3 regions of the Shinella sp. GW821-FHT11G07 genome follow, and region 2 is predicted to be linked to each of the others. Evidence: riboswitches for the same ligand, from Rfam matches in the RefSeq annotation. Region 2 holds a riboswitch; each other region holds the start of a gene.
The links. Region 2 has a riboswitch for thiamine pyrophosphate ahead of thiC (phosphomethylpyrimidine synthase ThiC). Riboswitches for the same ligand answer to the same signal wherever they lie in the genome.
Positions count from the first base shown of each region.

Region 1: it holds a riboswitch for thiamine pyrophosphate, as region 2 does, so the genes downstream of both, thiB (thiamine ABC transporter substrate binding subunit) here and thiC (phosphomethylpyrimidine synthase ThiC) in region 2, are expected to answer to the same signal.
Region 3: it holds a riboswitch for thiamine pyrophosphate, as region 2 does, so the genes downstream of both, thiD (bifunctional hydroxymethylpyrimidine kinase/phosphomethylpyrimidine kinase) here and thiC (phosphomethylpyrimidine synthase ThiC) in region 2, are expected to answer to the same signal.

Region 1 covers NZ_JBXARJ010000005.1:121,621-130,986, forward strand. Annotated here, with positions in the region: gene fdxA (ferredoxin FdxA) at 131-469, shown strand; gene AC1RT2_RS11660 (CarD family transcriptional regulator) at 941-1,510, shown strand; gene AC1RT2_RS11665 (RNA polymerase factor sigma-32) at 1,772-2,632, shown strand; gene AC1RT2_RS11670 (M48 family metalloprotease) at 2,711-4,204, opposite strand; gene thiQ (thiamine ABC transporter ATP-binding protein) at 4,431-5,150, opposite strand; gene thiP (thiamine/thiamine pyrophosphate ABC transporter permease) at 5,143-6,762, opposite strand; gene thiB (thiamine ABC transporter substrate binding subunit) at 6,767-7,774, opposite strand; TPP riboswitch at 7,814-7,926, opposite strand; gene AC1RT2_RS11690 (hypothetical protein) at 8,104-8,280, shown strand; gene AC1RT2_RS11695 (GIY-YIG nuclease family protein) at 8,552-8,836, shown strand.
Region 2 covers NZ_JBXARJ010000004.1:98,934-108,299, forward strand. Annotated here, with positions in the region: gene AC1RT2_RS09505 (thiamine phosphate synthase) at 1-123, opposite strand, end outside; gene AC1RT2_RS09510 (thiazole synthase) at 120-893, opposite strand; gene thiS (sulfur carrier protein ThiS) at 895-1,092, opposite strand; gene thiO (glycine oxidase ThiO) at 1,089-2,069, opposite strand; gene thiC (phosphomethylpyrimidine synthase ThiC) at 2,072-3,895, opposite strand; TPP riboswitch at 3,989-4,105, opposite strand; gene AC1RT2_RS09530 (Bax inhibitor-1/YccA family protein) at 4,240-4,956, opposite strand; gene AC1RT2_RS09535 (anti-sigma factor family protein) at 4,985-5,758, opposite strand; gene AC1RT2_RS09540 (sigma-70 family RNA polymerase sigma factor) at 5,745-6,290, opposite strand; gene AC1RT2_RS09545 (YqaA family protein) at 6,344-6,781, opposite strand; gene AC1RT2_RS09550 (hypothetical protein) at 7,114-7,338, opposite strand; gene AC1RT2_RS09555 (TfuA-like protein) at 7,454-8,161, opposite strand; gene AC1RT2_RS09560 (YcaO-like family protein) at 8,158-9,342, opposite strand; gene AC1RT2_RS09565 (hypothetical protein) at 9,346-9,366, opposite strand, start outside.
Region 3 covers NZ_JBXARJ010000006.1:224,077-233,442, forward strand. Annotated here, with positions in the region: gene ubiB (2-polyprenylphenol 6-hydroxylase) at 1-436, shown strand, start outside; gene AC1RT2_RS14065 (ion channel) at 487-1,290, shown strand; gene AC1RT2_RS14070 (hypothetical protein) at 1,425-1,652, shown strand; gene coaBC (bifunctional phosphopantothenoylcysteine decarboxylase/phosphopantothenate--cysteine ligase CoaBC) at 1,760-2,965, shown strand; gene AC1RT2_RS14080 (class II glutamine amidotransferase) at 2,958-3,779, opposite strand; gene AC1RT2_RS14085 (GFA family protein) at 4,026-4,430, shown strand; gene AC1RT2_RS14090 (AraC family transcriptional regulator) at 4,434-5,234, shown strand; gene AC1RT2_RS14095 (LysE family translocator) at 5,310-5,924, shown strand; gene thiD (bifunctional hydroxymethylpyrimidine kinase/phosphomethylpyrimidine kinase) at 5,928-6,737, opposite strand; TPP riboswitch at 6,768-6,864, opposite strand; gene AC1RT2_RS14105 (peptide chain release factor 3) at 6,937-8,517, opposite strand; gene dut (dUTP diphosphatase) at 8,612-9,085, shown strand; gene AC1RT2_RS14115 (GNAT family N-acetyltransferase) at 9,090-9,366, shown strand, end outside.

The sequences.
Region 1 (9,366 bases), on a different contig from region 2:
CCCCAAAGCCTTTACCTCAGCCTCCGGACCGCCTGCGCGTGCGCGGCATTCCCGTCCGGCAGGCCGATCGCGTGACAGGTTCTGCGGTGGCGGACGGCTCCGCCGCCTTATGACTACTCTGGAGTGACTCATGACGTATGTCGTGACCGACAACTGCATCCGCTGCAAATACATGGACTGCGTCGAAGTCTGCCCTGTCGACTGCTTCTACGAGGGTGAGAATTTTCTCGTCATCCATCCCGACGAGTGCATCGACTGCGGCGTCTGCGAGCCCGAATGTCCTGCGGAAGCGATCAAGCCGGACACCGAACCGGGCCTCGACAAGTGGCTGAAGATCAATACCGAGTTCGCCTCGATCTGGCCGAACGTCACGGTCAAGCGCGATGCCATGCCGGAAGCCAAGGAAATGGACGGCGTCGAGGGCAAGTACGAGCAGTTCTTCTCGCCGAACCCCGGCCAGGGCGACTGAGACATCCGGTCGCCGGAACGCATTTGCCTGCCGCCCACACAGTGCGGGAAAACAACAGGTTGGCGCGGTAGCGCATCGGACGCCGACCTTCAAAACCTCACCGGCCCGCGCAAGCCGCCGAGTGAACCTGGGGAAAAAAGCATGCTCCCGCGAAAAAGCGATAGGGCAGGCTTGATGACCCATGCGAAGCAAATTATTGATTTCGGCACTTTTTTGTGGTAGGGTCTGAATACTGATCCACATCGCGGCATTTCGCATGCCCGAACACCACCACGAAAGCAAACGATCCCTCAACGTCGCTCACCTCCCATAGGCAACCTCGGTTGCTCACATGTGATCGCGTCGCTAGGGGACCTTTTTGCGTCGGCGGACGGACCAGAATGGTGACACCCCCCAGGGTGCCCCCGTCTTTCCCGGGTCCCCGGACCCACCCGGCATCGCCGGGAGCGTAACAGGGAGTATTTGAACAGAATGACGACCCAGCAGAAGAAATCTTCCACGCGCCATGGCTTCAAGACCGGTGAATCGATCGTTTATCCCGCTCACGGCGTCGGTCAGATCGTCGCCATCGACGAGCAGGAAGTCGCCGGCATGAAGCTTGAGCTTTTTGTCATCGATTTCGAAAAGGACAAGATGCGTCTCAAGGTGCCGGTTGCCAAGGCCGTTTCCATCGGCATGCGCAAGCTGTCGGAGACCGATTTCGTCGAACGCGCTCTGAAGGTTGTCCAGGGCAAGGCCCGTGTGAAGCGCACCATGTGGTCGCGCCGCGCGCAGGAATATGATGCCAAGATCAATTCCGGCGACCTGATCTCGATCGCCGAGGTGGTTCGCGATCTGTACCGTGCCGAAAACCAGCCGGAACAGTCCTATTCCGAGCGTCAGCTCTATGAAGCCGCCCTCGACCGCATGGCTCGCGAAATCGCAGCCGTCAACAAGATGTCGGAAACCGAAGCCGTTCGTCTCGTCGAGACCAACCTGAGCAAGGGTCCGAAGCGCGGCAAGGCCATCGAAGAAGACGACTCCCAGGACGAAGCGGCCTGATCTAGGGCGCGCCTTCCAAATTTAAAGCCCGGCTGGCAACAGCCGGGCTTTTTCTTTGGAACTTTTCTGCCGCAGAGCCGTTTGCAACCCCGAGGACGACCGGCTTCGGGCGGCCGCGGCGTGAGGTCATCACTTTTTTTCCCGGAATCGGTGTTTCGGGCGAACCGTCGGTCTTTCTGAAACGTCATCATCAAGCAGGGTGCAAGGCGAATGCCTGAAACGGGCGTCCTTGCATCGGTTCGGTTCACGTGGAGAGACCCCATGGCTACGACGACCGCAGACCGCCGCATGATCAAGCTTGCAATGTCGGCTCCCTATCTCGAGCGGGAGGAAGAGCAGGCCCTCGCCCACGCCTGGAAGGACAACAAGGATCAGGAAGCCCGCAACCGCATCGCCATGGCGCATATGCGGCTTGTCGTTTCGATGGCCGGCAAGTTCCGCAACTTCGGCCTTCCGCTCGGCGATCTCGTTCAGGAAGGCTATATCGGCCTCTTGGAAGCCGCCGCCCGCTTCGAGCCGGAGCGCCAGGTGCGCTTCTCCACCTATGCCAGCTGGTGGATCCGCGCCTCGATCCAGGATTATGTGCTGCGCAACTGGTCCATCGTGCGCGGCGGCACAAGCTCCGCCCAGAAGGCGCTGTTCTTCAATCTGCGGCGCCTGCGCGCCCGCCTCGCGCGCGGCGACACCTATCTGACGGCGGAAGCCATGCACCAGGAGATCGCCGCAGCCCTCGGCGTCAGCACGGCCGACGTGCGCACCATGGATGCCCGCCTCTCCTCCTCCGACCTGTCGCTTCAGGCGCCGATTTCCTCGGCCGAGGGCGAAAGCTCCAGCCGCCTCGACTTCCTGACCAGCGACGCCCCCCTGCCGGACGAACAGGCCGAAGGCAGCATCGACGGCGAACGGCGTCACCATTGGCTGCACGCAGCACTCGGCCAGCTGAACGAGCGCGAGATGAAGATCATCCGCGCCCGCCGCCTTGCGGAAAACGGCGCGACGCTCGAAGAACTCGGCGTTCTTCTCGGCATTTCCAAGGAGCGGGTCCGCCAGATCGAGAACCGCGCGCTGGAAAAGCTGAAAGCGGTGCTGGTGAGCAAGACGACGGATTTCGCCTACGCATGAGACGCCATGCCGGCGGATCCCCGGGTCAAACCCGGGGATCCATGCTCTCGGCGCGCCTCAAACGAGGCGCCTCTCAAATCACTCGCTGATGATCTTGAACTTTTCGCCCGGCCGCACCGTGCTGGTCGCCGTCATCGCGTTGATCAGCCGGAAAAGATCGACCTTCCTGTCCGTGCCCATCATGCGTGCGGCAAGCGATCCCACGGTATCCCCGGCGCGCGCCGCAATGACTCGGATACGCAATGGCTTCAGCGAGGCGACTTCGGCCGGCGTCAGCTTGCGGAACGATCCCTTGAGGGTCGCAGCCGTCGGTTCCAGCGCCTTCGATCCCGCCGGCACCGCCGTCAGGAAGCGGTAGATCTGCTTGTCGATGCGCACGACCGTGACGTCGAACTCCCAGCGGTCGGCCGCCGCCTTGGCGGTGGCACCCTCCAGCCCGTTGATCATGATGGGCTGGATCGTCTCGGGCCGGAGGCCTGTCACCCAGCCGCTCGAAATATAGTTGACCAGGTCCTGTCCGCGGCTGTCGGCCACGCCGTCGAAGCGGATCGCCACGTCGCCGGGACCCGTCGCCAGAACCGCCTCGGCCTTGTTGTCGATCTGGAAGCCGACCGGCACGTCGAAGCGGATGCCGAGCTTGCCGTGCAGGAAGGTCTGGCCGCGCACATAGCCTTCTTCCGGCGCATCGCCGTAGAGCAGACCGTCGATGCCGGCGAGGTAATAATCGCGGCCACGGTCGCCCACCGTGCCTTCCGCCCCGAAGGCCCGCGCATGCAGCCGCGCCAGTTCCACGCGCTGCGGCGCGTTCGGATGGCTCGACAGGAAGTCGAGGCTCTGGTCGGAATCGGGGTCGACCGCCGTGAAGCGGGCATAGGCTGCCATGGAATCGAGGAAACGCGCCGCCGCATACGGGTCGTAACCCGCCTCACCCAGCATGCGCACACCGATGACGTCGGCCTGGAGTTCCTGGTTGCGCGAGAAGGCGGCGAGGCGCATTTTCCCGCGCGCCAGCGCCTGCTTGCCGGCAATGTTGCTGGAGAGCACTTCCGCCACCACGCGGCTCGCGATGACTTCCGCCTCTTCCTTCTTCTGCCGTTCAATGCCGTGATTGGCGGTGACGTGCGCCATTTCGTGCGACAGCACGGCCGCCACTTCCGATGCATCATTGGCAAGCGCCAGCAGGCCGCGCGTCACGTAGAGATAACCGCCCGGCAGCGCAAAGGCGTTGATCGCCGGTGAATTCAGGATGGTGATGCGATAGGACTGGTTCGGGTTTTCCGAAACGAGCGTCAGCGCGCCGGCAATGCGCGCGACAAGCCGCTCGGTCTTGGCGTCCTTGTACTCGCCGCCATAGCTCGCAACGATGCGCGGATGCTCGCGTGCACCCATCTGGGCGCGCGGATCGTTCTTCTGCACCTCGTCGACGATCTGCGGATTGGACGATGGCGAGATCGTCGGCTCGTAGGTCTGCTCGATGATCGACTGGCAGCCGGAAAGCAGCATGCCGGCAAGCAGCAGCCCCGCGATGGGTCTGAAAACCCCGCGTCCGGATACCACTGCAGTGTCCTGCATTGCTTTCGCCATTTCTCTTGCCCACAGCCATGACGGAGCCCTCGCCCGAACAGCAACCCTGCGGTGCAGCTCGAACGCGGATCCTCGCGTCCTCGAATAGAGGAGATAGACGCACCATACCCGGCCGGCAACCTCCGATTCGACAAACGCTTCCCTTGTGGCTCCGGTGACACAGGGGGGCGACCAAATTGTGGCACCGGTTGAGAGCGAAAACCCGCCCTTTCCGCTAAATCGCGGAATGACCGAGGAATTTTGCAACCCCTGGCGGTTCCCGCCGCGATAGGAAGTCGCGCGCCGCCTCGTCGAGCACGATCGCACCGTCCTCGAGAAACAGCACCCGGTCGGCCAGCCGGCGGATATCGTCCGGCTGGTGGGTGATGAACAGCATCGTGCTCTTCGTCTCGGCACGCAGCTCCAGAAGCAGTTTTGCCATGTCGGCCCGCATGGCCGGATCGAGTGCTGCAAACGGCTCGTCGAGCAACAGGATCGGCCGGCGCCGCACCAGCGCGCGGGCGAGCGCCACACGCTGCCGCTCGCCGCCGGAGAGCGAGCCGGGCAGGCGTCGCTCGAAACCGCCAAGGCCGACCCGCGAAAGCGCCGAGAAAACGCTCTGCCGCGCCGCCGTATCGAGCCGCAGCCCCGGATCGATGCCGAGCCCGACATTGTCGGCAATCGTTAGATGCGTGAAGAGATTGTTGTCCTGGAAGATGACCGAGACGGGCCGCTCCGCCGGTTCGCGCGCCGCCATGTCCTCACCGAGAAGCGACACCGTCCCCGCCGCCGGCGTCTGGAAACCGGCGATCACGTTGAACAGTGTCGATTTCCCCGCCCCCGATGGCCCCGCCACGGCAACCGCCTCGCCCACGGTGATGGCGCAATCGAAGGCCAGCCGTTTCTCATCGAAGCGCACAGTGACATCGGTCAGGCGAACGGCAATATCAGGCATCGCTGGAGGGTCTTTCCGTTGGACGCTCCGCCGCCGTCGAGGGCAGCGTCAGAGCCAGGCATATCAGGCCGAGGATCAGCGCGATGCCCGCCGCATCCGCCGTGCGATAGCTCGCCATGCGCGAGAACAGCAGCCAGGGCAGCGTGACAAAACCCTCGGCACCGAAGATGGCGACGGCCCCGAGATCGCCGAGCGACAGCGCCATGGCAAAGGCAAAGGCCGTCAGGAACGGTTTCTTAAGTGCCGGCCAGTCGATCCATAGCAGACGATGCATCCCCGTGACGCCGAGGCTGAGCGCCAGCCGTGCCGTGCGGGCAAGATGCGTGCGATAGGCCGGCTCCAGCACGCGCACCACGAAGGGCAGCGCCATCAGCGCATTGATGACGGTGATGACGGCAGGCGCGAACCGCCCCGTCTCGCCGAACAGCCGCAGCACCAGAAACCACCCGGTCGCGACGACGACCGGCGGCACGAGCAGGATGAGTGAACCGACCGCCGGCAGCGCGCGGCCCATCGCCCGCGTCGCGGCACCCGCGTCACCCGCCTCCGCAAGCCGCGGCACGAGCACGACCGGCAAGGCGATCGCGAGGCTGAGGCTCGCGGAAGCAAAGGAGATCGCAAGGCTCGTGAGCAGCGCCCGATGCAGCAGCGGATCGAGCGCCAGCCGCCCGAAATCCGCAGCCAGCCCCGCCGCAAGGGTCGCGGCGAGCGGCGCGGCGGTGAACAGCGTGAAGACGAGGATGACGACCCCATCGGCAAGGCGCCGCCGGCGCCCGTCGAAACGACGGATGGCGCGGCCGGCCGTAGCGCCTTCCTCCGGGGGACGGGCGAACAGCGACAGGAGCCAGAGCAGCGCCGCCGTCACGGCGATCTGCAGGAAGGCCAGAAGCACGGCGCGCTGCGGATCGAAATCGAAGCGCAGCGCCTGATAGATCGCCACCTCGATCGTCGTCGCCGCCGGCCCGCCGCCGAGCGTCAGCACGATGGTGAAACTCGTCGCGCAAAGCATGAAGACGAGCCCGGCAATGCCCGGCAGGACGCGCCGGATCACCGGCCATTCGATCAGCCGGAAGACAGCACCGCCGCCCATGCCGAGATTGGCCGACGACAGCCAGTATTCCGGCGGAATGCGGTCAAGCGCCGCCAGCAGGAAGCGGGCGGCGAGCGGCAGGTTGAAGAAGACATGGGCAATCAGGATGCCGGCGAGCCCGTAGACGCTGACCGGGTTCTGCAAACCGCCGAGCCGCAGCAGATCGTTGACCACACCCTGCCGCCCCCAGACCTCGATAATGCCAAGCGCAGCCACCAGCGCCGGCAGCCCGAGCGGCACGACGGAGAGGCGGATGATCCACACCCGCCCCTGAAAATCCCGTTGTCGCGCCAGCGCGCGGGCGACGGGAATGGCAAGCAGGAGGGAAAGCCCGGTCGAAAGTGTCGCCTGCATCAGGGTAAACTGCGCCACGCGCCAGATATAGGCGTCGAACAGCGGCGCATCGCCGCCGCCGGCATGCGCCAGCAGCATCACCGTCGCCACGCCGACGAAAGCAAGCACGCCGCCGAGGGCAAGGCCCCCGGCGACGCGCAATGTCTTTCGTTCAGCGCGTGCGAAGATCACGTTACTTGGCGCTCATCGCGGCCAGCCATTCGTCGATCCAGGCCTTGCGGTTCGCCGCCACCTCGTCCGATGCCATCAGGAAGGTCTTTTCCGGCTTGACCAGCGCGTCGAAGGCGGCCGGCAGCGGATCCTTCGTCTTGGCGGCCGGCATCATCCAGTTGGTTTCCGGGATGATCGACTGGAAGTCAGGTCCGGTCATGAAGGTCAGGAACTGCTTTGCCAGGTCCTTGTCGTCGGAGGTGCGCGTCAGGCCGGCCACCTCGATCTGCACATAATGCCCTTCGGAGAAGGCGGCCGCCTTGTAGCGCTCCGACTTTTCCGCGATCACATGGTAGGCCGGCGAGGTTGTGTAGGACAGCACCATCGGTGCCTCGCCCTTGGTGAACAGGCCGTATGCTTCCGACCAGCCGGGGGTCACCGTCAAGACGCGGTTCTTGAACGTGCCCCACGCCTCGCCCGCCTTGTCGCCATAGACCGACTTCACCCAGAGCAGCAGGCCGAGCCCCGGCGTCGAGGTGCGCGGGTCCTCGATGACGATCTTCTGCGACGGATCGCCCTCGACCAGCTCCTTCAGGCTCGTCGGTGGATTTTTCACCGTTTCGGTGTCGTAGATGACGGCGAAATGGCCGTAGTCATAGGGCAGGAACGTATCGTCGGAAAAACCGCCCGGCACCGTCAGCCCCTCGGGCGTCAGGCCGTGCGCCTCGAAAAGCCCGGTCGCCTTCGCCTCGGTAATAAGGTTGGTGTCGAGGCCGAGCACCACGTCGGCCTTCGTGCCCTCGCCTTCCAGCTTCAGGCGCGTCAACAGTTCGACGCCATCGGCGACGCCGACCCATTCGACCGTGCAGCCGCAGGTCTTTTCGAAGACTTCCTTGACCTTCGGGCCGGGGCCCCATTCGGAAACGAAGCTTTCATAGGTGTAGATCGTTAGCGTCTTGTCCTGCGCGAAGGCGGGAAAAGCGATGGAAACGGCAAGTGCCGCAATCGAGGACAATACAATCTTGCGCATCCGCGCCTCCTAGTCTGTTCACAAACGGGAATAGGGCGCTGGAATGTGCCGTCTAATCCCTCCGCCGGTACGAGCCGGATCAGGTTCTTCGGGTTGGCGAAACCGCCTCTCAGCCCATGGATCGAAACCCACAAGCACCCCGTTAGAGCAGGAAAAGGCATAATCCCGCTTGTGACAGTACGCAAGAGTTTTGCGGGCAAGCGTCGTCCGGGTGACGCAAAACGGCACGGTCGCACCCTGTTCCATGCGGAACAGCGCGGTGCGAGGCGATGTGGGAAAGTCCAATCACCGGATGAGAGAGGCTCATCCCCGAGATCAGGAGAAACCCCATGCGCAAGATCATCCTTTCCGCCGCCATCGCCTTCGTCGCCGCGGTTTCCTTCGCCGCCCCCTCGCAGGCCGGCTACTACAGCTACGGCCACAAGCCGCACTGCTTCATCAAGAAAGTGAAGTCCTACGACTACTACGGCAACGTCATCATCAAGAAGATCAAGGTCTGCAAATAAACCGACCACCCCCTGACCTCCCCGAAAACCCGGATGTCCCTGCATCCGGGTTTTTTGCTGTTTGGGTGTGCCGTGCGGCATGGATCCTCGGGTCAAGCCCGAGGATGACAGCGGGAGAGAGAGAGAGAGAGACGCGGGCTCATCGAACGGTGCAACACGCGGGAGCACACAACAGTGCGGCACGCACCACCGCTTCTTGCTGCCACACTCCTCTCTCCTTTCGTCATCCTCGGGCTTGACCCGAGGATCCACAATCTCCCACATTTCCCGCATGGCGGGATACGTCTACATCACCACCAACCAGAAGCGCGGCACGCTCTACATCGGCGTGACGTCCGATCTGGAGCGACGCATTCACGAACATCGGGAAGGCCTGACAGCGGGCTTCACCTTGACATATGGCTGCTCTCGCCTCGTCTGGTACGAGGAGCATGACAGCATCGGAACGGCCATTCAGCGGGAAAAATCATTGAAGCGATGGTATCGGCAGTGGAAGATCGAGCTGATCGAGGCGATGAATCCGGACTGGCAGGATTTGTATCTGGATCTGTGGTGAACGCCGTGCAGCATGGATCCTCGGGCCAAGCCCGAGGATGACGGCGGGGAGGAGAGATTGCAGGGCGATCAAACGGAACGGTAGAAGATGCAGCATCCAGGTAAGGCATCAAGGTGCGGCATATACAGCCGTTTCCGGGGCCGCCGCGTCCTCTTCTTTCGTCATCCTCGGGCTTGACCCGAGGATCCGCGCCACACGGCACGACCTCACATCATCCCCACTTCCGCTTCACATTTTCCCCACCCTCGGAATCCATGCCTACAATCCTGCCATCCCGCCGAAGGATACGCTGCCAGGCGTGGCAGTCAGGCGGGATCGGCGCTTTCGGTGCGGGAAGGACGTGAACCTTCACCGGAAGGGCCTGCGGAAAATGGTCTCCCTCCGGCGATCCGGGGGAAACGGCGGGGCGCCGGGCCGGGCCTGCCGTTTCTCCTGATAAATTCGCCGGGCGTGCCTGTGGGGCACACAAAGGGATCGGGTTTGGCGCCGGGTGACGCCCGCGGGGGTTTACCCCGGTTCGTCCGGCGCGA
Region 2 (9,366 bases):
CGCGCGTAGCCGGTCCTCCGGCAAATCCTTCATGCGCAGCTGCACGAGTTTCACGCCGACCGGCACGAGGCGCTCGATCCAGTCGGCGCTGTCGACGATGAGGTAGAACGGGTCGAGCTTCATGAGAAGACGGCCTTTCCGATGACGGGGGTGGAGGGAACGGCCATGTCGCGCGGCTCGAGCGGGACAGCAGCATGGGCGAGGTGGCCGGCGGCGATGGCAAGCGCGAAGGCTTCGGCCATGGCGGCCGGATCGCCGGCGCCGGCGACGGCAGTGTTGAGGAGCACGGCATCGTAGCCGTGTTCCATGACCTGGGCGGCGTGCGAGGGGCGGCCGATGCCGGCGTCGACGATCAGCGGCACATCGGGAAAATGCGCGCGGAACGTGCGCAGCGCCATCGGATTGACCGGCCCCATGGCCGAGCCGATCGGCGCGCACCAGGGCATGAGCACCCGGCAGCCGGCTTCCAGCAGCTTTTCCGCCACGACGAGATCGTCGGTCGTGTAGGGAAAGACCTGAAAACCTTCACCACTCAGGATGCTGGCCGCCTCGACGAGGCCGAAGACATCGGGCTGCAGCGTATCGTGATGGCCGATCACCTCCAGCTTGATCCAGTCGGTGCGGAAAACCTCCCGCGCCATCTTCGCCGTCAGCACGGCCTCCTGCACGCTGTGGCAGCCGGCAGTGTTGGGCAATACGCGCACGCCGAGCTCACGGATCAGCTCGAAGAAGGCGCCGCTCGCCTTGCCGCCGGACGTCTCCCGGCGCAGCGATACGGTGACGATTTCCGTTTTGGAGCGCCGCACCGCCTCGGCCAGAATGGCGGGAGACGGATAACGCGCGGTGCCGAGCAGCAGGCGGGATTGAACCTCGATATCATAGAGTTTCAGCATATCAGCCTCCCTGCATGGGCGACAGGATTTCGATGCGGTCACGGTCTCCGAGCGTGAAGCCGGCGCGATCCTCGCGGTGCACCAGCTCACCGTTCACCGCCGTCGCCAGCCATTCGCCCTCGTAGTCGAGGGTGGAGAGCAGGTCGGCGAGTGTGGCGGCCGCAACCTGCTGTTCCTCGCCATTGATGATGAAGGTCATGATGCCCGCCTTTCCGGTTGTCTCTGTTCTGCCAGAAGCCGCCGTGCAACCTCGCCCGCCATGGCAGGGGCGAGCAGAAAGCCGTGCCGGTAGAAGCCATTGACGTGAAGAGTGTCACCGTCTTCCGTCACACGCGGCAGGTTTTCGGGGTAGGCTGGACGCACGCCTGCGCCTGTTTCCACAAGCCGCGCTTCCCCGAAGGCGGGGTGGAGCGCGTATGTGGCATTGAGCAACTCCATCAGCGAACGGGCGGTGATGGGGCCGGTATCCTCGCTTTCGATCATGGTCGCGCCGACCATGAAGCGGCCCTTGTCGCGCGGCACGATGTAGATCGGATGGCGTGGATGCAGCAGGCGGACGGGGCGGGAGAGGGTTATCTCGTCGCTTTCGAGCGACAGCATTTCTCCGCGCACGCCCCGAAGGTTCGGAAGGCGGCCGATTCGGGCAGCACCCGTGCAGTCGATCACCCGATCGTAGCGGGCTGGTTCGCCGGCTGCGCCGAAGAGGAAACGCATGCGCGCCTCTTCAAGGCCTGCGGTCAACGCGGAAAGCGCCTTGCGAGGATCGAGATGCGCCTCCTGCCGGAAGAACAGCGCCTTGCGGAAACGGCCGGCGAGATCCGGCTCGAGAGCCGAGATCCCTGCATCGTCCAGCCATTCCCAGCCGCTGGTGCGGCCGGCAAAACGGTCGAGTTCGCCGGCATCGCGGCCGCCGGCGACGACCAGAGTGCCACGACGGTGCACATGGCCAGGCAGGGCGGCCTCCCACCAGTCGGCGGCCATGCGCCCGAGGGTCAGCACGGGTTCCTCGGCACTTTCCCGCTCGCACCACGGCGCCAGCATGCCGCCGGCAAAACCGGAGGCGCCGGTGCCGACTTTTCCGGCGTGCTCTGCGATCGTGACGTCGAAGCCGTGGCGATAGAGCTGCCAGGCGACCGTCAGACCGGCAACGCCGGCCCCCTTGACGAGAACGCGCATGGTCATTCTCCGGCCGGCGTTTGACCGAGCGGCATGTAGAGATCACCGCCCTCGCGGAACTTTGCGGCCATTGCCTCCAGCCCCTCCTTCTGCGCCTCGGCGCGAATGTCGTGCGAGATGCGCATGGAGCAGAATTTCGGGCCGCACATCGAGCAGAAATGCGCGACCTTGTGCGCTTCCTTCGGCAGCGTCTCGTCGTGGAAGGACCGCGCCGTTTCCGGGTCGAGCGAGAGGTTGAACTGGTCCTCCCAGCGGAACTCGAAGCGGGCACGCGACAGCGCGTCATCGCGCAGTTTTGCTGCCGGATGGCCCTTGGCAAGGTCGGCGGCATGCGCCGCGATCTTGTAGGTAATGACGCCGACCTTCACGTCGTTGCGATCCGGCAGGCCGAGATGCTCCTTCGGCGTGACGTAGCAGAGCATGGCCGTGCCGAACCAGCCGATCATCGCCGCACCGATGCCCGACGTGATGTGGTCGTAGCCGGGAGCGATGTCGGTCGTCAGCGGCCCAAGCGTGTAGAACGGGGCCTCGCCGCAGACCTGCAGCTGCTTGTCCATGTTCTCCTTGATCTTGTGCATCGGCACATGGCCGGGGCCTTCGATCATGACCTGGCAGTCCTTCGCCCAGGCGATCTTTGTCAGTTCGCCGAGTGTCTCCAGTTCGGCGAATTGCGCGGCGTCGTTTGCGTCGGCAATCGAGCCGGGGCGCAGGCCGTCGCCGAGCGAGAAGGTGACGTCATAGGCGCGGCAGATGTCACAGATTTCCTCGAAATGCTCGTACAGGAAGCTCTCGCGATGGTGATGCAGACACCACTTGGCCATGATCGAGCCGCCGCGCGAGACGATGCCGGTAACGCGGTTGACGGTGAGCGGGATGTAGGGAAGGCGCACGCCGGCGTGGATGGTGAAATAGTCGACGCCCTGCTCGGCCTGTTCGATCAGCGTGTCGCGGTAGACTTCCCAGGTCAGGTCCTCGGCAATGCCATTGACCTTTTCCAGCGCCTGGTAGAGCGGCACGGTGCCGATCGGTACGGGTGAATTGCGGATGATCCATTCGCGGATGTTGTGGATGTTGCGGCCGGTGGAGAGATCCATGACGGTATCCGCACCCCAGCGGATCGCCCAGACCATCTTCTCGACCTCCTCCGCCATGGAGGAGGTGACGGCGGAATTGCCGATATTGGCGTTGATCTTCACCAGAAAATTCCGGCCGATGATCATCGGCTCGGCTTCCGGATGGTTGATGTTGGCGGGGATGACGGCACGGCCGCTTGCGACTTCCTGGCGGACGAATTCCGGCGTGACGAAATCCGGAATGTGGGCGCCAAAACTCTCACCGTCACGGACAAGGGCGTCCTTCACCGCCTTGCGGCCGAGGTTTTCGCGGATGGCGATGAATTCCATTTCCGGAGTAACGATACCGGCGCGGGCATAGGCAAGCTGGGTCACCGCCTTGCCGTCCGTCGCCCGGCGCGGATGGTTGCGGACGGGGAATTCCGGCGTCAGTCGTTCGCCGGTGGCAAAGCCGTTGTCCTCCGGGCGGATATGGCGGCCCTCGTAACCCACGGTGTCGCCACGGGCTGCGACCCAGGTTTCGCGCAGGCGCGGCAGGCCGGCCTCGATGGCAACGACATGGTTGGGGTCGGTGTAGGGGCCGGAGGCGTCGTAGACCACGACCGGCGGCTCGCCGGAGGTCGGGTGCAGGGAAATCTCGCGCATCGGCACGCGGATATGCGGATGCTGCTCGCCGGCGATGTGGATCTTGCGCGAGGCGGGCAGGGCGCCGGTGGTGACGGTGGGGGTAAGCTTCTGGGCGGCAATATTCATCGTGAGGCTCCAAGTTTTCGTTTGGAGACCCAGTCCTAGAGCCGGAATGATGGAAAGACGCCGACACGGAATCCGGACGTCGGACCACCTGTCAAAACAGCGCTTGCACCGTCCCTACGCCAGTATGAACTGGATCAGGTTCAACGGGTCACTGCGCTGCGAAAGCTAGCAGAATCTCAGCCCCTTGTCGGGACCCCCCTGGTGAATGCCTTAAGCAAAGACGCTACGGGGCGATTTGTCAACACGGTAAAATATGTAAGTTTTTACTCACGTTTTGTTGCGGTGCGCACAAACAGAAACGGCGGGGTTTTGCCCCGCCGTTTCCTTTGAAATCAGTGCGAAAACTATTCGCGCTCGCCGGTGAAATTCAGCAGCAGCTGGAAGATGTTGACGAAGTTCAGGTAGAGCGAAAGCGCACCGAACACGGCCATCTTCTGTTGCGATTCCTGGTCGATGTTTTCGGCATACTGTTCCTTGATGTTCTGCGTGTCCCAGGCGGTGAGGCCGACGAACACGACGATGCCGATCACGGAAATCGCGAACTGCAGCGCGCTCGAACCGAGGAAGATGTTGACGATCGAGGCGATGACGACGCCGATCAGGCCCATGATCAGGAACGAGCCGAACTTCGACAGGTCACGCTTCGTCACGTAGCCGTAAAGGCTTGTCGTGCCGAACATCGAGGCCGCGATGAAGAAGGTGCGCGCGATGCTTGTGCCAGTGAAGACGAGGAACACCGAGGCGAGCGACAGGCCCATCACGGCGCAGAAGGCCCAGAACATCATCTGTGCCGTGCTGGCCGACATCGTCTGGATCTTGAACGAGAAGAAGAAGACGAAGGCGAGCGGCGCCAGCATCACGACCCACTTCAGCGGGGACGAGAAGATCGGCACGTAGAGGGCCGGCGTCGAGCCGACGATGAAGGCGACGAGGCCGGTGATGACCAGGCCTGCGCCCATGTAGTTGTAGACGCGCAGCATATGCTGGCGCAGACCCTCGTCGAAGAGGGCGGCCGACTGCGCCTTCGCGCCGTAGCCAAATCGCTGTTGTACGGGTTCCATCATGGGTCTCCTTCGGTGGAACGGTTGATCAGTAAAGCGTGCGCGAGAGATCCCGCGCGGTTTCCGCCAGGTCGTCGGCCTTTAGACTTTCCGATACCAGCGCATAGGCGACCTCGCCGATCTGCCAGTAGGCGGCCCTGGCATTGTCGGCGTGGAAGAGCAGGACGTGCTGCACGGCAAACGAGCCGGGGCGCACGGCAAAAAGCGACAGGCGTTCGTCCTTGCGCGGCTCCAGCACCAGCTCGACGCTCGGGCCGTAGGCGGAGGGGAAGACCTGGGTGTCGACCACGGTCCAGCCCTTCGGCAGGTTTGGCAGCACGATGGCCGTCGCCGAGCGGATTTCGGCCGGATCGAAGATTTCGATTTCGGGCTGCGAAGCCATGGAGTCGCGCAGCAGCGTCGTCTTGTGCGCCCTGACGGCCTCTTCGACAAAGGCCGGCGGTGGCGTCGAGGCAATGACCTCAGTTGCGCCGAACGGCCCGAGCGTCGCATGCGCGGTCCAGCCGGCGGCAACAAAAAGCGCGATGGTGGCGGCGCGGCGGAAGACCGAGAAGATGCGGCGGCGCGACAGCGCGCGTTCCAGCAGGCGCGCGGCTTCGCGCGTTGCCTGCCGGGTCACCGTGCGGTGGTCGGCAAGCGCCAGGCGCAACTCGTCGCGCACGCGAAGATCCTTCATGATCTGGGCGGCGACCTCCGGCCGTTCCGAAAGATAGGCCTCTACCTCGATGCGCCGGCCGACGGCGAGCTGGTCGTCGACATAGGCGTTGAGATCGGATTCGATGATGGGATCATTGCTTGTCATCGTCAGTGCCTCCGACGATCTTGAGATGCGTGACAGGCGTGGTAGCGCCGTTCTGTTCAAAGGCCCGCAGCCGTTGGCGGGCGCGGGCGACCCGCGACATCAGCGTGCCGACCGGGATGCCGAGCGTGTCGGCGGCTTCCTGGTAGGAAAGCTCTTCGATGGCGACGAGGTGCAGGGCTTCGCGCTGCTCCTCCGGCAGGGCGAAGAAGGCATTGCGCAACTGCGTCAGGCGCACCGAATGATCCTGATTTGCCGGCACGGATGTTTCCGCCACCTCGGCGGCAGCGTCATGGCGACGCTTTTGCGAGTGCCGTTGGCGCAGGCGGTCGATATGGGCATTGTGCAGGATCGACATCAGCCAGTTGCGCACATTCGCGCCGGTGCGGAAGGTGGACTGGCGCTCATAGGCCTTCACCAGCGCGTCATGCACAAGGTCTTCCGCTTCGTCCGGATTGCGGACGAGCGAGAGCGCATAGCGCCGAAGCGCCGCAAGCTGTCCGATCACATTGAAGCCGGGTGTCTTTCCGTTCATGTCCCAATATACGAGCGCTGCGTGGCTCTCATTCCATCGCCGGTGAAAAAAATTCAGAACCAGTGCAGGACGAGCGCGGCGAGCACGATGTAGCGGCCGAATTTGGCGATGGCGACGACGAGCAGGAAGCGCGGGAACGGTTCGCGCATGATACCGGCCGCCACCGTCAAGGGATCGCCGATGAAAGGCAGCCAGCTCAGAAGCAGGCTCCACCAGCCATATCTGCGATACCATTGTCCTGCGCGGTCGAGGTTTTTCGCACTGACGGGGAACCAGCGGGCATCGCGGAAGCGCTCGACGCTGCGGCCGAGCAGCCAGTTGACGACGGAGCCGAGCACATTGCCGATGCCGGCGACGAGGACCAGGATTTCCGGCGAATGGCGGCCGGTCGCCAGCAAGCCGGCGAGCACGGCCTCGGACTGGGCAGGCAGGATTGTCGCGGCGACGAATGCCGCAAAGAAAAGGCCGCCATAGGCTGCAAGCGCGTTCACGGCCTATGCAGACCGACGTGTCTTGACCACCGCTCTCGCCCGATGTGTCAGGGTGTGGAGCGCCCTGTCGGGGGTGATGGCCTTGGGACCGAACATGCCGTTCTCCGTTCCAGACGCCGGAATGGCCGTCTTGCGGCTCCTGCGTAACGGTTCCTGGCTGCCGGGAAAAGACCGGATCGCCATTTCCAGCGCGCGGGCTGGATGGACGGCGTGTCGGGCTATGGATCTCGAAGATCGGCGGCGGCCCGCAGGTTCGGGCCGCACGCACGATCAGCGCCGCGGAGGAGGGCGGCGGTTTGGCTTCGGCCGGCGGACCGGCCGATCTCGTTCGTTCAGCAGAGTGCCGAACGATTCATCAGCATGATGTCACTGGATGTCAGCATCATGCGGGATGGTTCGTCGATCTGGTCCAGCACCGCCCTCAGCGCCTTGTCCAGGCAGAATTCAACGACTTCGGCATCCAGCGATTTGGCCGATTCCAGCGCAAACGCGACGAGTCGCGCAAGCGCCAGCAGTTCCGTACCGCGGTCTTCCACTTCAATGGTATTGATGTTCATGTCCTTGCCCCCGGAGCAACGCTCACTCTGTACCCCTGGCAGCGAGTATAGGCGTGACTCTCGGGCTCTGCGCGTGACTCAGGCGTGACACACGCGGAATGGGAAATTGCACGTTCTATTGCGTTTCCGGTTGATCGGCGACGGATCGCCAAAGTGTCGTTGCCCTGAACGACCAGTCCCCGCGTTTTGCAGGCGTTTGCGAGGTGAAATCCACCATTGCACGGACAAGGGCGAGCGCGTCCGCGCGCTTCTGGTTCAAGGTTGCTGCGTGGAGAAGTTGTAGGACCTCGGCGCGATCTTCCGCCATTCCCGCTGATTTGATGATCGCAGGCCAGGTTCTGTCCTTGTAAAAAAGCGCCGCCGCAATATCACGAAGGGTTGATATGGTAGACTTATCAAGCTTCTCCAGCTGGTCCAGCGTGGCATCGACATTGACGAGCGGAAGGGAAAGTGCGGGATAGCCGAGCTCGGCAGGGCCGTGCAGAAGCGCGACATCCGCATCATCCACCCGGCGGCCGGCGGCGTAGTCCTCGTAGATGCGCCCGACACCGATCATCCCGAAGGCATCACATTCGGCCGCACGCAAGGCCCCCATGCTGGCCGCGCCGAAAACCGCCACGTCCTGATCGAGTGCATGGAGGATTTCCTTGTGCCAGACGGGCGCCACATGCTCGAAATTACCGTCGATGATGCCGATCGCCGTTGCGCCGCTTCTCACCGCGCGCAACACGTCACCATGCGCGGCGGGAGGGCGGACATGGATTGCATCGCCGCAGAACGCGGTGGCATCGGGAAGGCTGGGGCCGACGAAGAGAACGTTCATGGCGTGCCGAACAACATGCGGGACAGCGCGCGGGACCCAAGGGCGTGACGGCGCGCGCCTTCCGGATTTTCGAGCGCGGGCGCGACCACCTTGACCACGGAAATGGGAAGCGAAGCGTCGCCGAGGGGGACGGCGATCACCTGCGATATACCGGATGCCGCAAGCTGCTCCAGGCAATGGGCGAGAAGGGCCGCGGCGTCGCCCTGCGGTGCGGTGTAGGTTTTTGCCGGGGCGGGCGATGATTCGAACAGCGCAAGCGTCTCCGCCGCGAGAGGGCGCGCGAAGGTCTCTGCAAAAAGATCGTCCCGCGCACCGCTGATATAGGTCAGGCGCGACTGGGCGACTTCTGTCAGCGCCCGGATGGCGGCGCGCGCGGCGGCCGGATGCGTGCCGTAGCCGATCGTTGCATCGTGGAAGAGCGGCTGTTTCTTTTCGAGAAGGCCGGCATCGCCCAGCACGGCAGCATAGGTCGGAATGGCGATGTCGCTGGTAACATCGAAGACACGCAGTTCTAGCCCGGCATGCTGGAAGCGGGCCACAAGGGTATCGACGAGCGGGTCGGCAAGGGCCGTCGGGTCGATGGCGGTTGCGAGCCGCTTTGCGCGGGGCAGCAGACGCCAGAGGCGGTCGGCATCCCGCTCGATGCGTTCAAGCAGGCCGTGCAGGATGGCTTCGGTCTCGCTGTTGCCGGAGGCGAGGCCGTCGGAGGATTGCCAGAAGCGTGGCGCAGTATCGGTCCGGTCGAGGCACACGGCGGCGCGTGGCACCCAGACGCGTTCGCCCGTGACGATATCATGACCGGCAAACCATTCGAGTGCCTCGTCTTCCGTCAAGAAGGCCTGGTTGGCGGCGACAAAGATGTCGAGCGGCAGGCAGGTATCGCCCTCCGTGGCAAAGTCGCGACGCGATGCCTTGCGAACAGGCACCAGCGGTTCACCCGCGATGGCCCGCTCGAGCGCCTCCATGGCGGCGGAGACCTTTGCGTCGATATCGGTGATGCCCTTGCCCTGATTGATGACGATCGAACGGGCATTGGGGCTGACGGCGTTCCAGACCGGAATGCCGACCCGGTCCAATCCCGTAAGCCGGGAAAGGCGTGTGACGCCGAACCGAGGCAAGAGTGCCTCGATCCGGCTCCAGGTCTGCTCGGGACCGCAGATACGGTCCGAGTAAGAGGTCACTGCTCAGTTGTCCAGGAAACCGCC
Region 3 (9,366 bases), on a different contig from region 2:
GCTTTTGACGCTGCTGTTCGAGGTAACGGAACTCTTCGACATGGAGACCCGCACCGAACTCGTCATGCTGCAGAAGACCATGGTGGTGGTCGAAGGCGTGTCGCGCACGCTCAACCCGCGCTTCAACATGTGGAAGGCCTCGGAAGGGGTCGTCGGCGACTGGATCCGCGACAATCTCGGCCCGAAGCGCCTTCTGACGGACCTGCGCGACGGCGCGCATGCCGCACTCCGGCTTGCCGAAGCCGCCCCGGAGATTGCCGCCAAGGCAGAGATGCTGTCGCAGGAATTCTCCTCCATGGCCGAAAAAGGCCTGCGTTTCGACCCTGAGACCGCCGAAGCGATCGGCCGTTCCGAAGCCCGCCACAGCCGCTCCGGCCGCCTGGCGCTCTGGGCGATCGCCGCGATACTCGCCTACATCGCCTGGCAGGTTAGCTAAAGGACAGCGGCCGGCTTGACCGGCACCGGGCGGACGCTAGTCTCTCCCGCATGGCCGATGAACCGCTCAGCATAACCGAACCGCCACCCTTCATCGAACGGTTGCGCCGGCAATTGCGCGGGCTCTATTTCGGGCGGGACCGCGAGGCCGTTCGTTTCCAGGTCGCGATGCTCCTTGTCGATATCGCGATCCTTTGCTTCTTCATCCTGGGGCCGTATCTTCGCAAAGGTCCCGCCTACATCATCGTCGACTACGCCATTGCGCTCGTCATCGCCTTCGAGCTCGGCGCACGCGCGCTGATTGCGCCGAATCTGCGCTACTGGGCGATGCGGCCGATGACCTGGGTGGACATCGTCGTGCTCGGCACGCTGCTGTTTCCCAACCAGCTGCACAATTTCGCGTTCCTGCGTGTGCTGCGGATCTGGGCGATCAGCCAGAGCAAGCTCGTCACGCTGACGCTGCGCCGGCTGGGGCATGGCGACAAGGAAGACGTCATCCAGGCCTGCGTGAATTTTCTGGTCTTCCTCTTCCTCGTTACCGGCTTCGTCTACAGCAACTTCTTCTACGGCGAAGACGGTTTTGCGGGCTTCGTCGATGCACTCTATTTCTCCGTCGCGACGGTCACGACCACCGGCTTCGGCGACATCGTGTTGCCGGGCACGCTCGGCAAGCTCACCTCCATCATCACCATGATCGTCGGCATTTCGCTTTTCGTGCGGCTCGCCCAGGCGATCGTGCGGCCCTACAAGGTGACATTCCCCTGCCCGCAATGCGGCCTGTCGCGCCATGATGCCGACGCGGTGCACTGCAAGGCCTGCGGCCACGTGCTGAACATTCCCGACGAAGGCGCCTGACGGAAGAACACCCCCTTGTTGGCCCGCGCCGGCAGTTCCCGTCGGCTCGCGATCGTGGTATTTTAGAAAAGCCGTAACAACCGGCGCTTTGCACTGCAAGACCGTATTCTCCAAGGGCCAAAGGGGAGCCGTCCATGCGCAAGATCATGATATCCGCCACCATCGCAGCCTTGTCCTTCGTCGCCTTCGCCGCGCCGGCCTTTCCCGGCCGGATGCCGGACGCCGCGACGATCCGGCCAGCCGGCCTCGTCGACCTCGCCACGCACTACTACGGCCACAAACCGAAGTGTTTCTGGAAGAAGATCAAGAAGTACGACTATTACGGCAATCTCATCATCAAGAAGGTCAAGGTCTGCCACTGAGGGGTTGCAGCCAGAGCCACGACTTGGAAATGCCACGGCAACGGGGTAGGACGGAATGACCGCCCTCCCGGAGGGCATCCATGTGCCTCACGCGTTCAGGACCCGCCATGCCGCTTGCAGGAAAACGCATCCTCCTCGTCATCTCCGGCGGCATCGCCGCCTATAAGAGCCTAGACCTGATCCGGCGCCTACGGGAACGTGGCGCGGAGGTGCGGCCCGTCATGACCGCAGGCGCGCAGCAGTTCGTGACGCCGCTTGCCGTCGGCGCGCTTTCCGCCGGTCATGTCTATACGGATCTCTTCTCGCGCGAGGACGAGCAGGATGTCGGGCACATCAGGCTGGCGCGCGACTGCGACCTCATCATCGTCGCCCCCGCTACGGCCGACCTGATGGCCAAGATGGCGAACGGCCTTGCCGACGACCTCGCCTCGACCCTGCTGCTCGCCACCGATCGCCCGGTGTTGCTGGCGCCCGCCATGAACCCGAAAATGTGGTCGCACCCCGCGACACGCCGCAATGTCGCGACACTGCGCAAGGATGGCCTTTCCTTCGTCGGCCCCAATGCCGGCGAGATGGCGGAAGGTGGCGAGGCGGGCCTCGGCCGCATGGCGGAGCCCTTGGAAATCGTTGCCGCCGCCGAAGACCTTCTCGACGGTGGAGCCAAGCCGCTTTCCGGCCGCACCGCCATCGTCACCTCAGGCCCGACGCATGAGCCGATCGACCCGGTGCGCTACATCGCCAACCGTTCTTCCGGCCGGCAGGGCCATGCCATCGCCGCCGCCCTTGCCCGGCTTGGTGCGCAGGTGACGCTCGTCTCCGGGCCTGTCACGCTCGCCGATCCGCCAGGCGTCACCGTCATCAAGGTGGAACGGGCGGACGAGATGCTGCAGGCCGTGCTTGGCGCATTGCCGGCGGACATCGCGGTGATGGTCGCGGCCGTCGCCGACTGGCGCGTCGCGACGCCGAACGCAGAAAAGATCAAGAAGCAGCCGGGCGAAGGTCCGCCGCCGCTGATGCTGGCGGAAAACCCTGACGTCCTGAAGACCGTCGGCCACCACGCGAAGCGCCCGAAGGTCGTCGTCGGCTTTGCCGCCGAGACGCAGGATGTCGAAAACAACGGCCGGGTGAAACTTCAGAAGAAGGGTGCCGATCTCATCGTCGCCAACGACGTGTCGCCGGAAACCGGCATCATGGGCGGCACGCGCAACAGCGTGAAGCTCATCACCGCCGCCGGCGTCGAGCAATGGCCGGACCTGTCGAAGGAAGACGTTGCCGGCCGCCTTGCCGGCTGGATCGCCGAGCGGCTTATTTGACGAGGGCGAGCTTCGCGTCCATCGTGCTCGCCGGCCGGCCGGCCGGCGTGAAGATGCGCACGTCGACACCGTTTTCGCCGAGCACCACGGCGCTGCCATCGGGGATTTCCACCCAGGCTTCCGTGTCGTCGTTCAGCGGTTCGGAAACGAGACAGTAGCCGCCGGTTTCCCCCATCGGTGCTGCATAGAGCGTCGGGGCGGCGTAGTCCGTCGCATAACGCACGGCATAGAGCTGGTCGCCATCGGTGAAGGCAGCGGTGAAACGCACGAGCACGCGGCGCTCCAGATGGGCAGCAAGGCGCTCGACGAAGGCGATGGTCTCCGCCATCGCGCCGAGCGGATCGCGAGCCAGGCCGAATTGCAGCGCCAGCAGGAAGAGCAGCTCCGAATCCGTCGAACCGGTGCGGGCATTGTAGAGGTCGTTGTCGAGCATGGTTTCGAGCGGCCGGCGCAGGTGCTCGAAATCCGCGATCTGGCCGTTGTGCATGAAGGACCAGATGCCGTTGACGAAGGGATGGCAATTGTCACGCCGCGTGCCGCCGCCTGTTGCGGCGCGAACATGGGCGAGGAAAAGCGGCGAGCGGACCTGGCGCGCGATGCTTCTGAGGTTGCAGTCGGACCAGGCGGGCAGGATATCGCGGTAGCGGCCGGGCTCCGGGCGCTCGCCATACCAGGCAATGCCGAAGCCATCGCCATTGGTGGACGTCTTGGCGCGCGTGGCGCAATGCGATTGTTCGATCAGCGAGTGAGCCGGCGAGGACACCAGTTCCTCGAGATAAAGCGGCTCTCCGCGATAGGCTGCCCAACGGCACATGACGCTATTCTCGCTTTCGAAGACCGGCGACGAACCGGTGTTTGACCAGACGCATTAACCATGGCACTGCCCTGATTTTCAACGCAAATGGGTAAAAATGCGTTAACGAATGTAAACGGGCCGAAACCATGCGTGTCATTCTGATGACAATGCGGCCTGCCGGCAGTTTCCGGCGGAACAGCGTGGTCATTCTGTTGACGGTGCGGCGTGAGGGCCTATCCTCTCGCAACAAGGGAAGGACGCACCATGCGCATCGACGGGCAATGCCATTGCGGCGACGTGACCTATACGGCCGAGATCGACCCGGACGCCGTGTCGATCTGCCATTGCACGGATTGCCAGCGGCTGACCGGCTCGCCCTATCGCGTGACCGTCAGCACGCCGCGCGAGGCCGTGACCCTCACCGGCAACCCGCCGAAACTTTATGTCAAGACGGCGGAAAGCGGCCGCAAGCGCCTGCAATATTTCTGCGCCCAATGCGGCTCGCCGCTTTTCGTTACCGGGACGGACGAGGATGCTGACACCTGGGGCATCCGCTGGGGCAGCATCAATCAGCGGGCCGTCCTGAAGCCGAAGCGCCAGAGCTGGTGTGCGTCCGCCATGGACTGGTTCGGTGAAACGGCAGCCCTGCCGCCCGAGCAGCGGGACTGAACCATGGCGACCGGGCACTTCCACATCTTGCGGACGGGTATAGACGGCATCGAGGCGGTGATCGCCGACAGCAGCCACGTCTTTGCACGCCACAGCCATGACGCCTATGGCGTCGGCATGATCGAGCGCGGCGCGCAGAAATCCGCAAGCGGGCGCGGCATGGTGGAGGCCGAAGCCGGCAACACCATCACCGTCAATCCCGGCGAGGTGCATGACGGCGCGCCGCTTGGTGACGCCCCGCGCGCCTGGCGCATGCTCTATATACAGCCGGCTGTCGTTGCCGCCGCTGCAGAGGACATTTTTGAAGGCCGGCCGCGCGAGGAGTTTTATGCGCCCGTGCTGGAGGATGGCCGTATCGCGGGCCTCGCCACCGCTGCCCTCACCGCGCTGCTGGATCGTCACACCACCTCCATCGGCCGTGACGAACGCCTGTTAATGCTGCTCGCAGCCGTGTTGCGGGAACGGGCACCGAACAGCAGCAGCGCTGCCGCATCGCGCGTCAGCCGTGCCCGTGACCGCCTCGATAGCGACCCCGCCTCCGTGATCACCCTCGAAGAGCTTGCCGCAGAAAGCGGGCTCGGCCGCTTCCGTCTGGTGCGCGACTTCGCCCGCATCACCGGCCTCACGCCGCATGCCTATCTGCTCCAGCGCCGCACCGAACTCGCCCGGCGGATGATTTCACGCGGCACCGCGCTTGCCGAGGTGGCGATTGCCGCGGGTTTTGCCGACCAGAGCCATATGACGCGCAATTTTACGCGCCGCTACGGCTACACGCCCGGCGCCTATCTCACCGCCAGCGCCTGAACCTGCAATTTCGTTCAAGACCAAGCATACCCTTCCGGTGTCCCCTGCAACCTCCTCCTCTGCACGGGACCTGCCATGACCACTGAATTCCTCATCACCTCGCTCGTCGTCATCCTGCTGCCGGGCACCGGCGTGATCTACACGCTGGCACTCGGCATCAGCGGCGGTTTTCGCGCCGGGCTGCTCGCCGCCTTCGGCTGCACGCTCGGCATCATTCCGCATATCCTCGCCAGCGTCGTCGGCCTTGCCGCGGTTCTGCATGCCAGTGCGCTGGCCTTCGAGGTGTTGCGCTACATCGGTGTCGCCTATCTGCTGTTCATCGCGTGGAGCCTGCTGAAGGATAGCAATGCGCTGGATATCGGAGACGAAAAGGCACCCGTCGAACGCGCGCTCCGCATCGTGCGAAAGGGCATTCTCACCAACATCTTCAACCCGAAGCTTTCGCTGTTCTTCCTGGCGTTCCTGCCGCAATTCGTGCCGGCAGACGCATCGGACGCCACGGCGCAGATGCTCTTTCTCGGCGGCGTCTTCATGCTGCTCACTTTCCTGGTCTTCGCCCTCTACGGCGCGCTTGCCGCAGGGTTTCGACACCAGGTCCTTAGCCGGCCAAGGATCATGGTCTGGACGCAGCGCAGCTTTGCCGCCGCCCTTGGCCTCATGGGCCTGCGGCTCGCACTGGCAGACCGCTGACGATCAGGTCCAGAGCGCGTGGAAGTGATGAAGCGGTCCGTGGCCGGAGCCAACAGCAAGGGCATCCGAGGTGCGCACCGCGCCGGCGATGAAGCTCTTCGCTGCGGCAACGGCATCCGCAAGCGGCTTGCCCTTGCCAAGTTCCGCCGCGATCGCGCTCGACAGCGAGCAACCGGTGCCGTGGGTGTTGCGCGTCAGTACGCGCACACCCTCGAACCAGCGTTGCCCGTCGGTCGTCGCAAGCACATCGGGGCTTTGCCCACCCGGCAGGTGGCCACCCTTCAAAAGCACGGCCTTCGGGCCGAGCGCCAGCAAGCGCATAGCCTGATCTTCCATTCCCGCGCGGTCGATCGCCTCCGGTTCACCGAGCAACGCGGCCGCTTCCGGCAGGTTGGGCGTCAGCACGGTCGCAAGCGGCAGCAGGCGCCGCGTCAGCGCCTCGACGGCCTGGCTCTCCAGCAGGGATGCCCCGCCCTTCGCAACCATCACCGGATCCACCACGATCGGCAGCCCGCGACGCGACGAAAGTGCCCTGGCGACAGCCTCGGCGATTTCCGCCGAGGCGATCATGCCGATCTTCACCGCATGCACGCGAATGTCGCCAAAAATATCCGCAATCTGCGCCGCAACGAAGGTAGGGGGCACGAGATGCACGCCGGAGACGCCCTGCGTGTTCTGTGCCGTCAACGCGGTCAGAACGGCCATGCCATAGGTGCCGCGGGCGGCGAAGGTCTTGAGGTCGGCCTGGATGCCGGCGCCGCCTGACGGGTCGGATCCCGCAATCGAGAGAATGTTTGCAATCGCCTCAGTCAACGCGCCTCCTCGCGACGAAGGCAGCAGACGGGCAGCACCCAGTCGACTCCCTCCGCCGGCATGATCCGGTTCAGGTTCAAAGGGTGCTTCTCAGCCCGCCTTCCGGCGGACGCCCCTGTCAGGGACGGGTTTTCGCAAATGCCGCCGCACCTGTCACGCCGAAAGTGACAGATGCGCTATTCGATCACACATTGGCCAATCACGCCTTGGTGACGTGATATTCCTTGATGGCCACCATCTTGATCGCCGGATAGCGCTCTGCCTCGTAGCGCAGCGAGAAGGCATCCTGCGCCAGGAACACCGGATCGCCATCGAGGTCGCGGGCGATATCGCCGCGGCGCTGGGTGACGAATTTGTCGAGTTCGGCCGGACTGTCGGACGAAATCCAGCGGCAGACGGAGAAGCGCGACATTTCGAAGGAGACTGGCAGGCCGTATTCCCCCTGAAGCCGCTCCTTCAAGACGTCGAGCTGCAGTGCACCGACGACGCCGACAATGGCGGGCGAGCCGTCTTCCGGCGAGAAGAGCTGCACAACGCCCTCTTCCGCCATCTGCTGGAGCGCTTCCTTCAGCTTCTTCGCCTTCATCGCGTCTTCCAGCCGCACGCGACGGAGAATTTCCGGCGCGAAGTTCGGCACGCCTTCGAAGACCAGCGCCTCGCCTTCGGTCAGCGTATCGCCGATGCGCAAGGTGCCGTGGTTCGGAATACCCACCACGTCGCCGGCATAGGCCGTGTCGGCCAGCTGGCGCTGCGAAGCGAAGAAGAACTGCGGCGCCGACAGGCCGATCTGCTTGCCGGTGCGGGCAAGGCGCACCTTCATGCCGCGCTCCAGCATGCCGGAGCAGACGCGGGCAAAGGCGATGCGGTCGCGGTGGTTCGGGTCCATGTTCGCCTGGATCTTGAAGACGAAGGCGGTCATCTTGTTTTCGGCCGCATGCACCTTGCGCACGTCGGCAACCTGGTCACGCGGCGGCGGGGCGATGGCGCCGAGCGCGTTGATCAGATCACGCACGCCGAAATTGCGCAACGCCGAGCCAAAGAAGACGGGCGTCATGTGGCCCTCGAGGAAGGCCTCGCGATCGAACGGCCGGCAAACCCCTTGGGCAAGCTCGAGTTCCTCGATGAAGGTCTCGCGCTCGTTTTCCGGCAGGTTCTTGGCGACGATCGCGGGGTCGTCGATCTTCGTCGGCTGCACCTGCTTGTCAGAACCGCGGAACGTGCCTTCGGCGAGATGGAAGGAGCCGCAGAAGGTCTTCGAGCGGCCGACCGGCCAGGTGATCGGCGCGGTATCAAGCGCCAGCTTCTCCTCGACTTCGTCGAGGATCTCGAAGGGATCACGGCTCTCGCGGTCCATCTTGTTGACGAACGTAATGATCGGGATGTCGCGCAGGCGGCAGACCTCGAACAGTTTGAGCGTACGCGGCTCGATACCCTTGGCGGCGTCGATGACCATGACGGCCGCATCCACCGCCGTCAGCGTGCGGTAGGTGTCGTCAGCGAAGTCTTCGTGGCCGGGCGTATCGAGAATGTTGAAGACGTTGCCGTCATATTCGAAGGTCATCACCGAGGTCACGACCGAGATGCCGCGCTCGCGCTCGATCTTCATCCAGTCCGAACGGGTCTGGATGCGGTCCTTCTTCGCCTTCACTTCGCCGGCGAGCTGAATGGCGCCGCCGAACAGGAGCAGCTTTTCGGTGAGGGTGGTTTTACCAGCGTCCGGGTGCGCGATGATCGCGAAGGTGCGGCGGCGGGAGACCGCCTCGGCAAGGGTTTCGGCCATTTTCTGCAATATCCTGTGAGTTGCCGCGGTCTTTACAGTCTCCGCCGGGAAGATGCAATTGACGGTGCAAGCGACGGCACGGCTTATGGGCGCCATGAACGCGCACGCCCCTTCGAAGCCCACCCTTTCCCTCGTCCGCCTGCCGCATGGCGCGGAAATCGAGCTCCCCGCCTACGAGACGGCAGGTGCTGCCGGCATGGACCTGCGCGCTGCCGTCGAGACCGACGCGCCGCTGACGCTGGCGCCCGGAAAACGCGCGCTCGTGCCGACAGGCTTCGTCTTCGAAATCCCGCTCGGCTACGAGGGCCAGGTCCGCCCCCGCTCCGGCCTCGCCTTCAAGAACGGCATCACCTGCCTCAACACACCCGGCACCGTCGACAGCGATTATCGCGGCGAAGTGAAGGTGCTGCTGGCCAATCTCGGCGAGGAGCCCTTCGTCATCGAGCGTGGCATGCGCATTGCCCAGATGGTGATCGCCCCCGTGACGCAGGTTGTTGTCCGCGAGGCGGCACAGACGAGCGAAACCACCCGCGGTGCGGGCGGCTTCGGCTCGACCGGCGTTCGCTGAGACCATGCCTGTCGACCGGCCGGGCCTTACCTTCCGCACGGACTACTTTGATGATGCGGCCGCCTGGCAGGCGGTCGCCGATCTGCTTGATGACACTTTTGGCATCGACGTGACGGGGCTCGACCGGTTCGGAGGACCGGATCCGACCTGCACGGCCTTTGCCTGGTTCGACGATGCCGGCGCCTGCGTCGCCAATCTCAGCGCCTTCGCCCTGCCCCTCGTCGTCGATGGCGTTTTCCTGCACGCCGCCGGACTGCAATCCGGCGCGGTGCGGCCGAGCC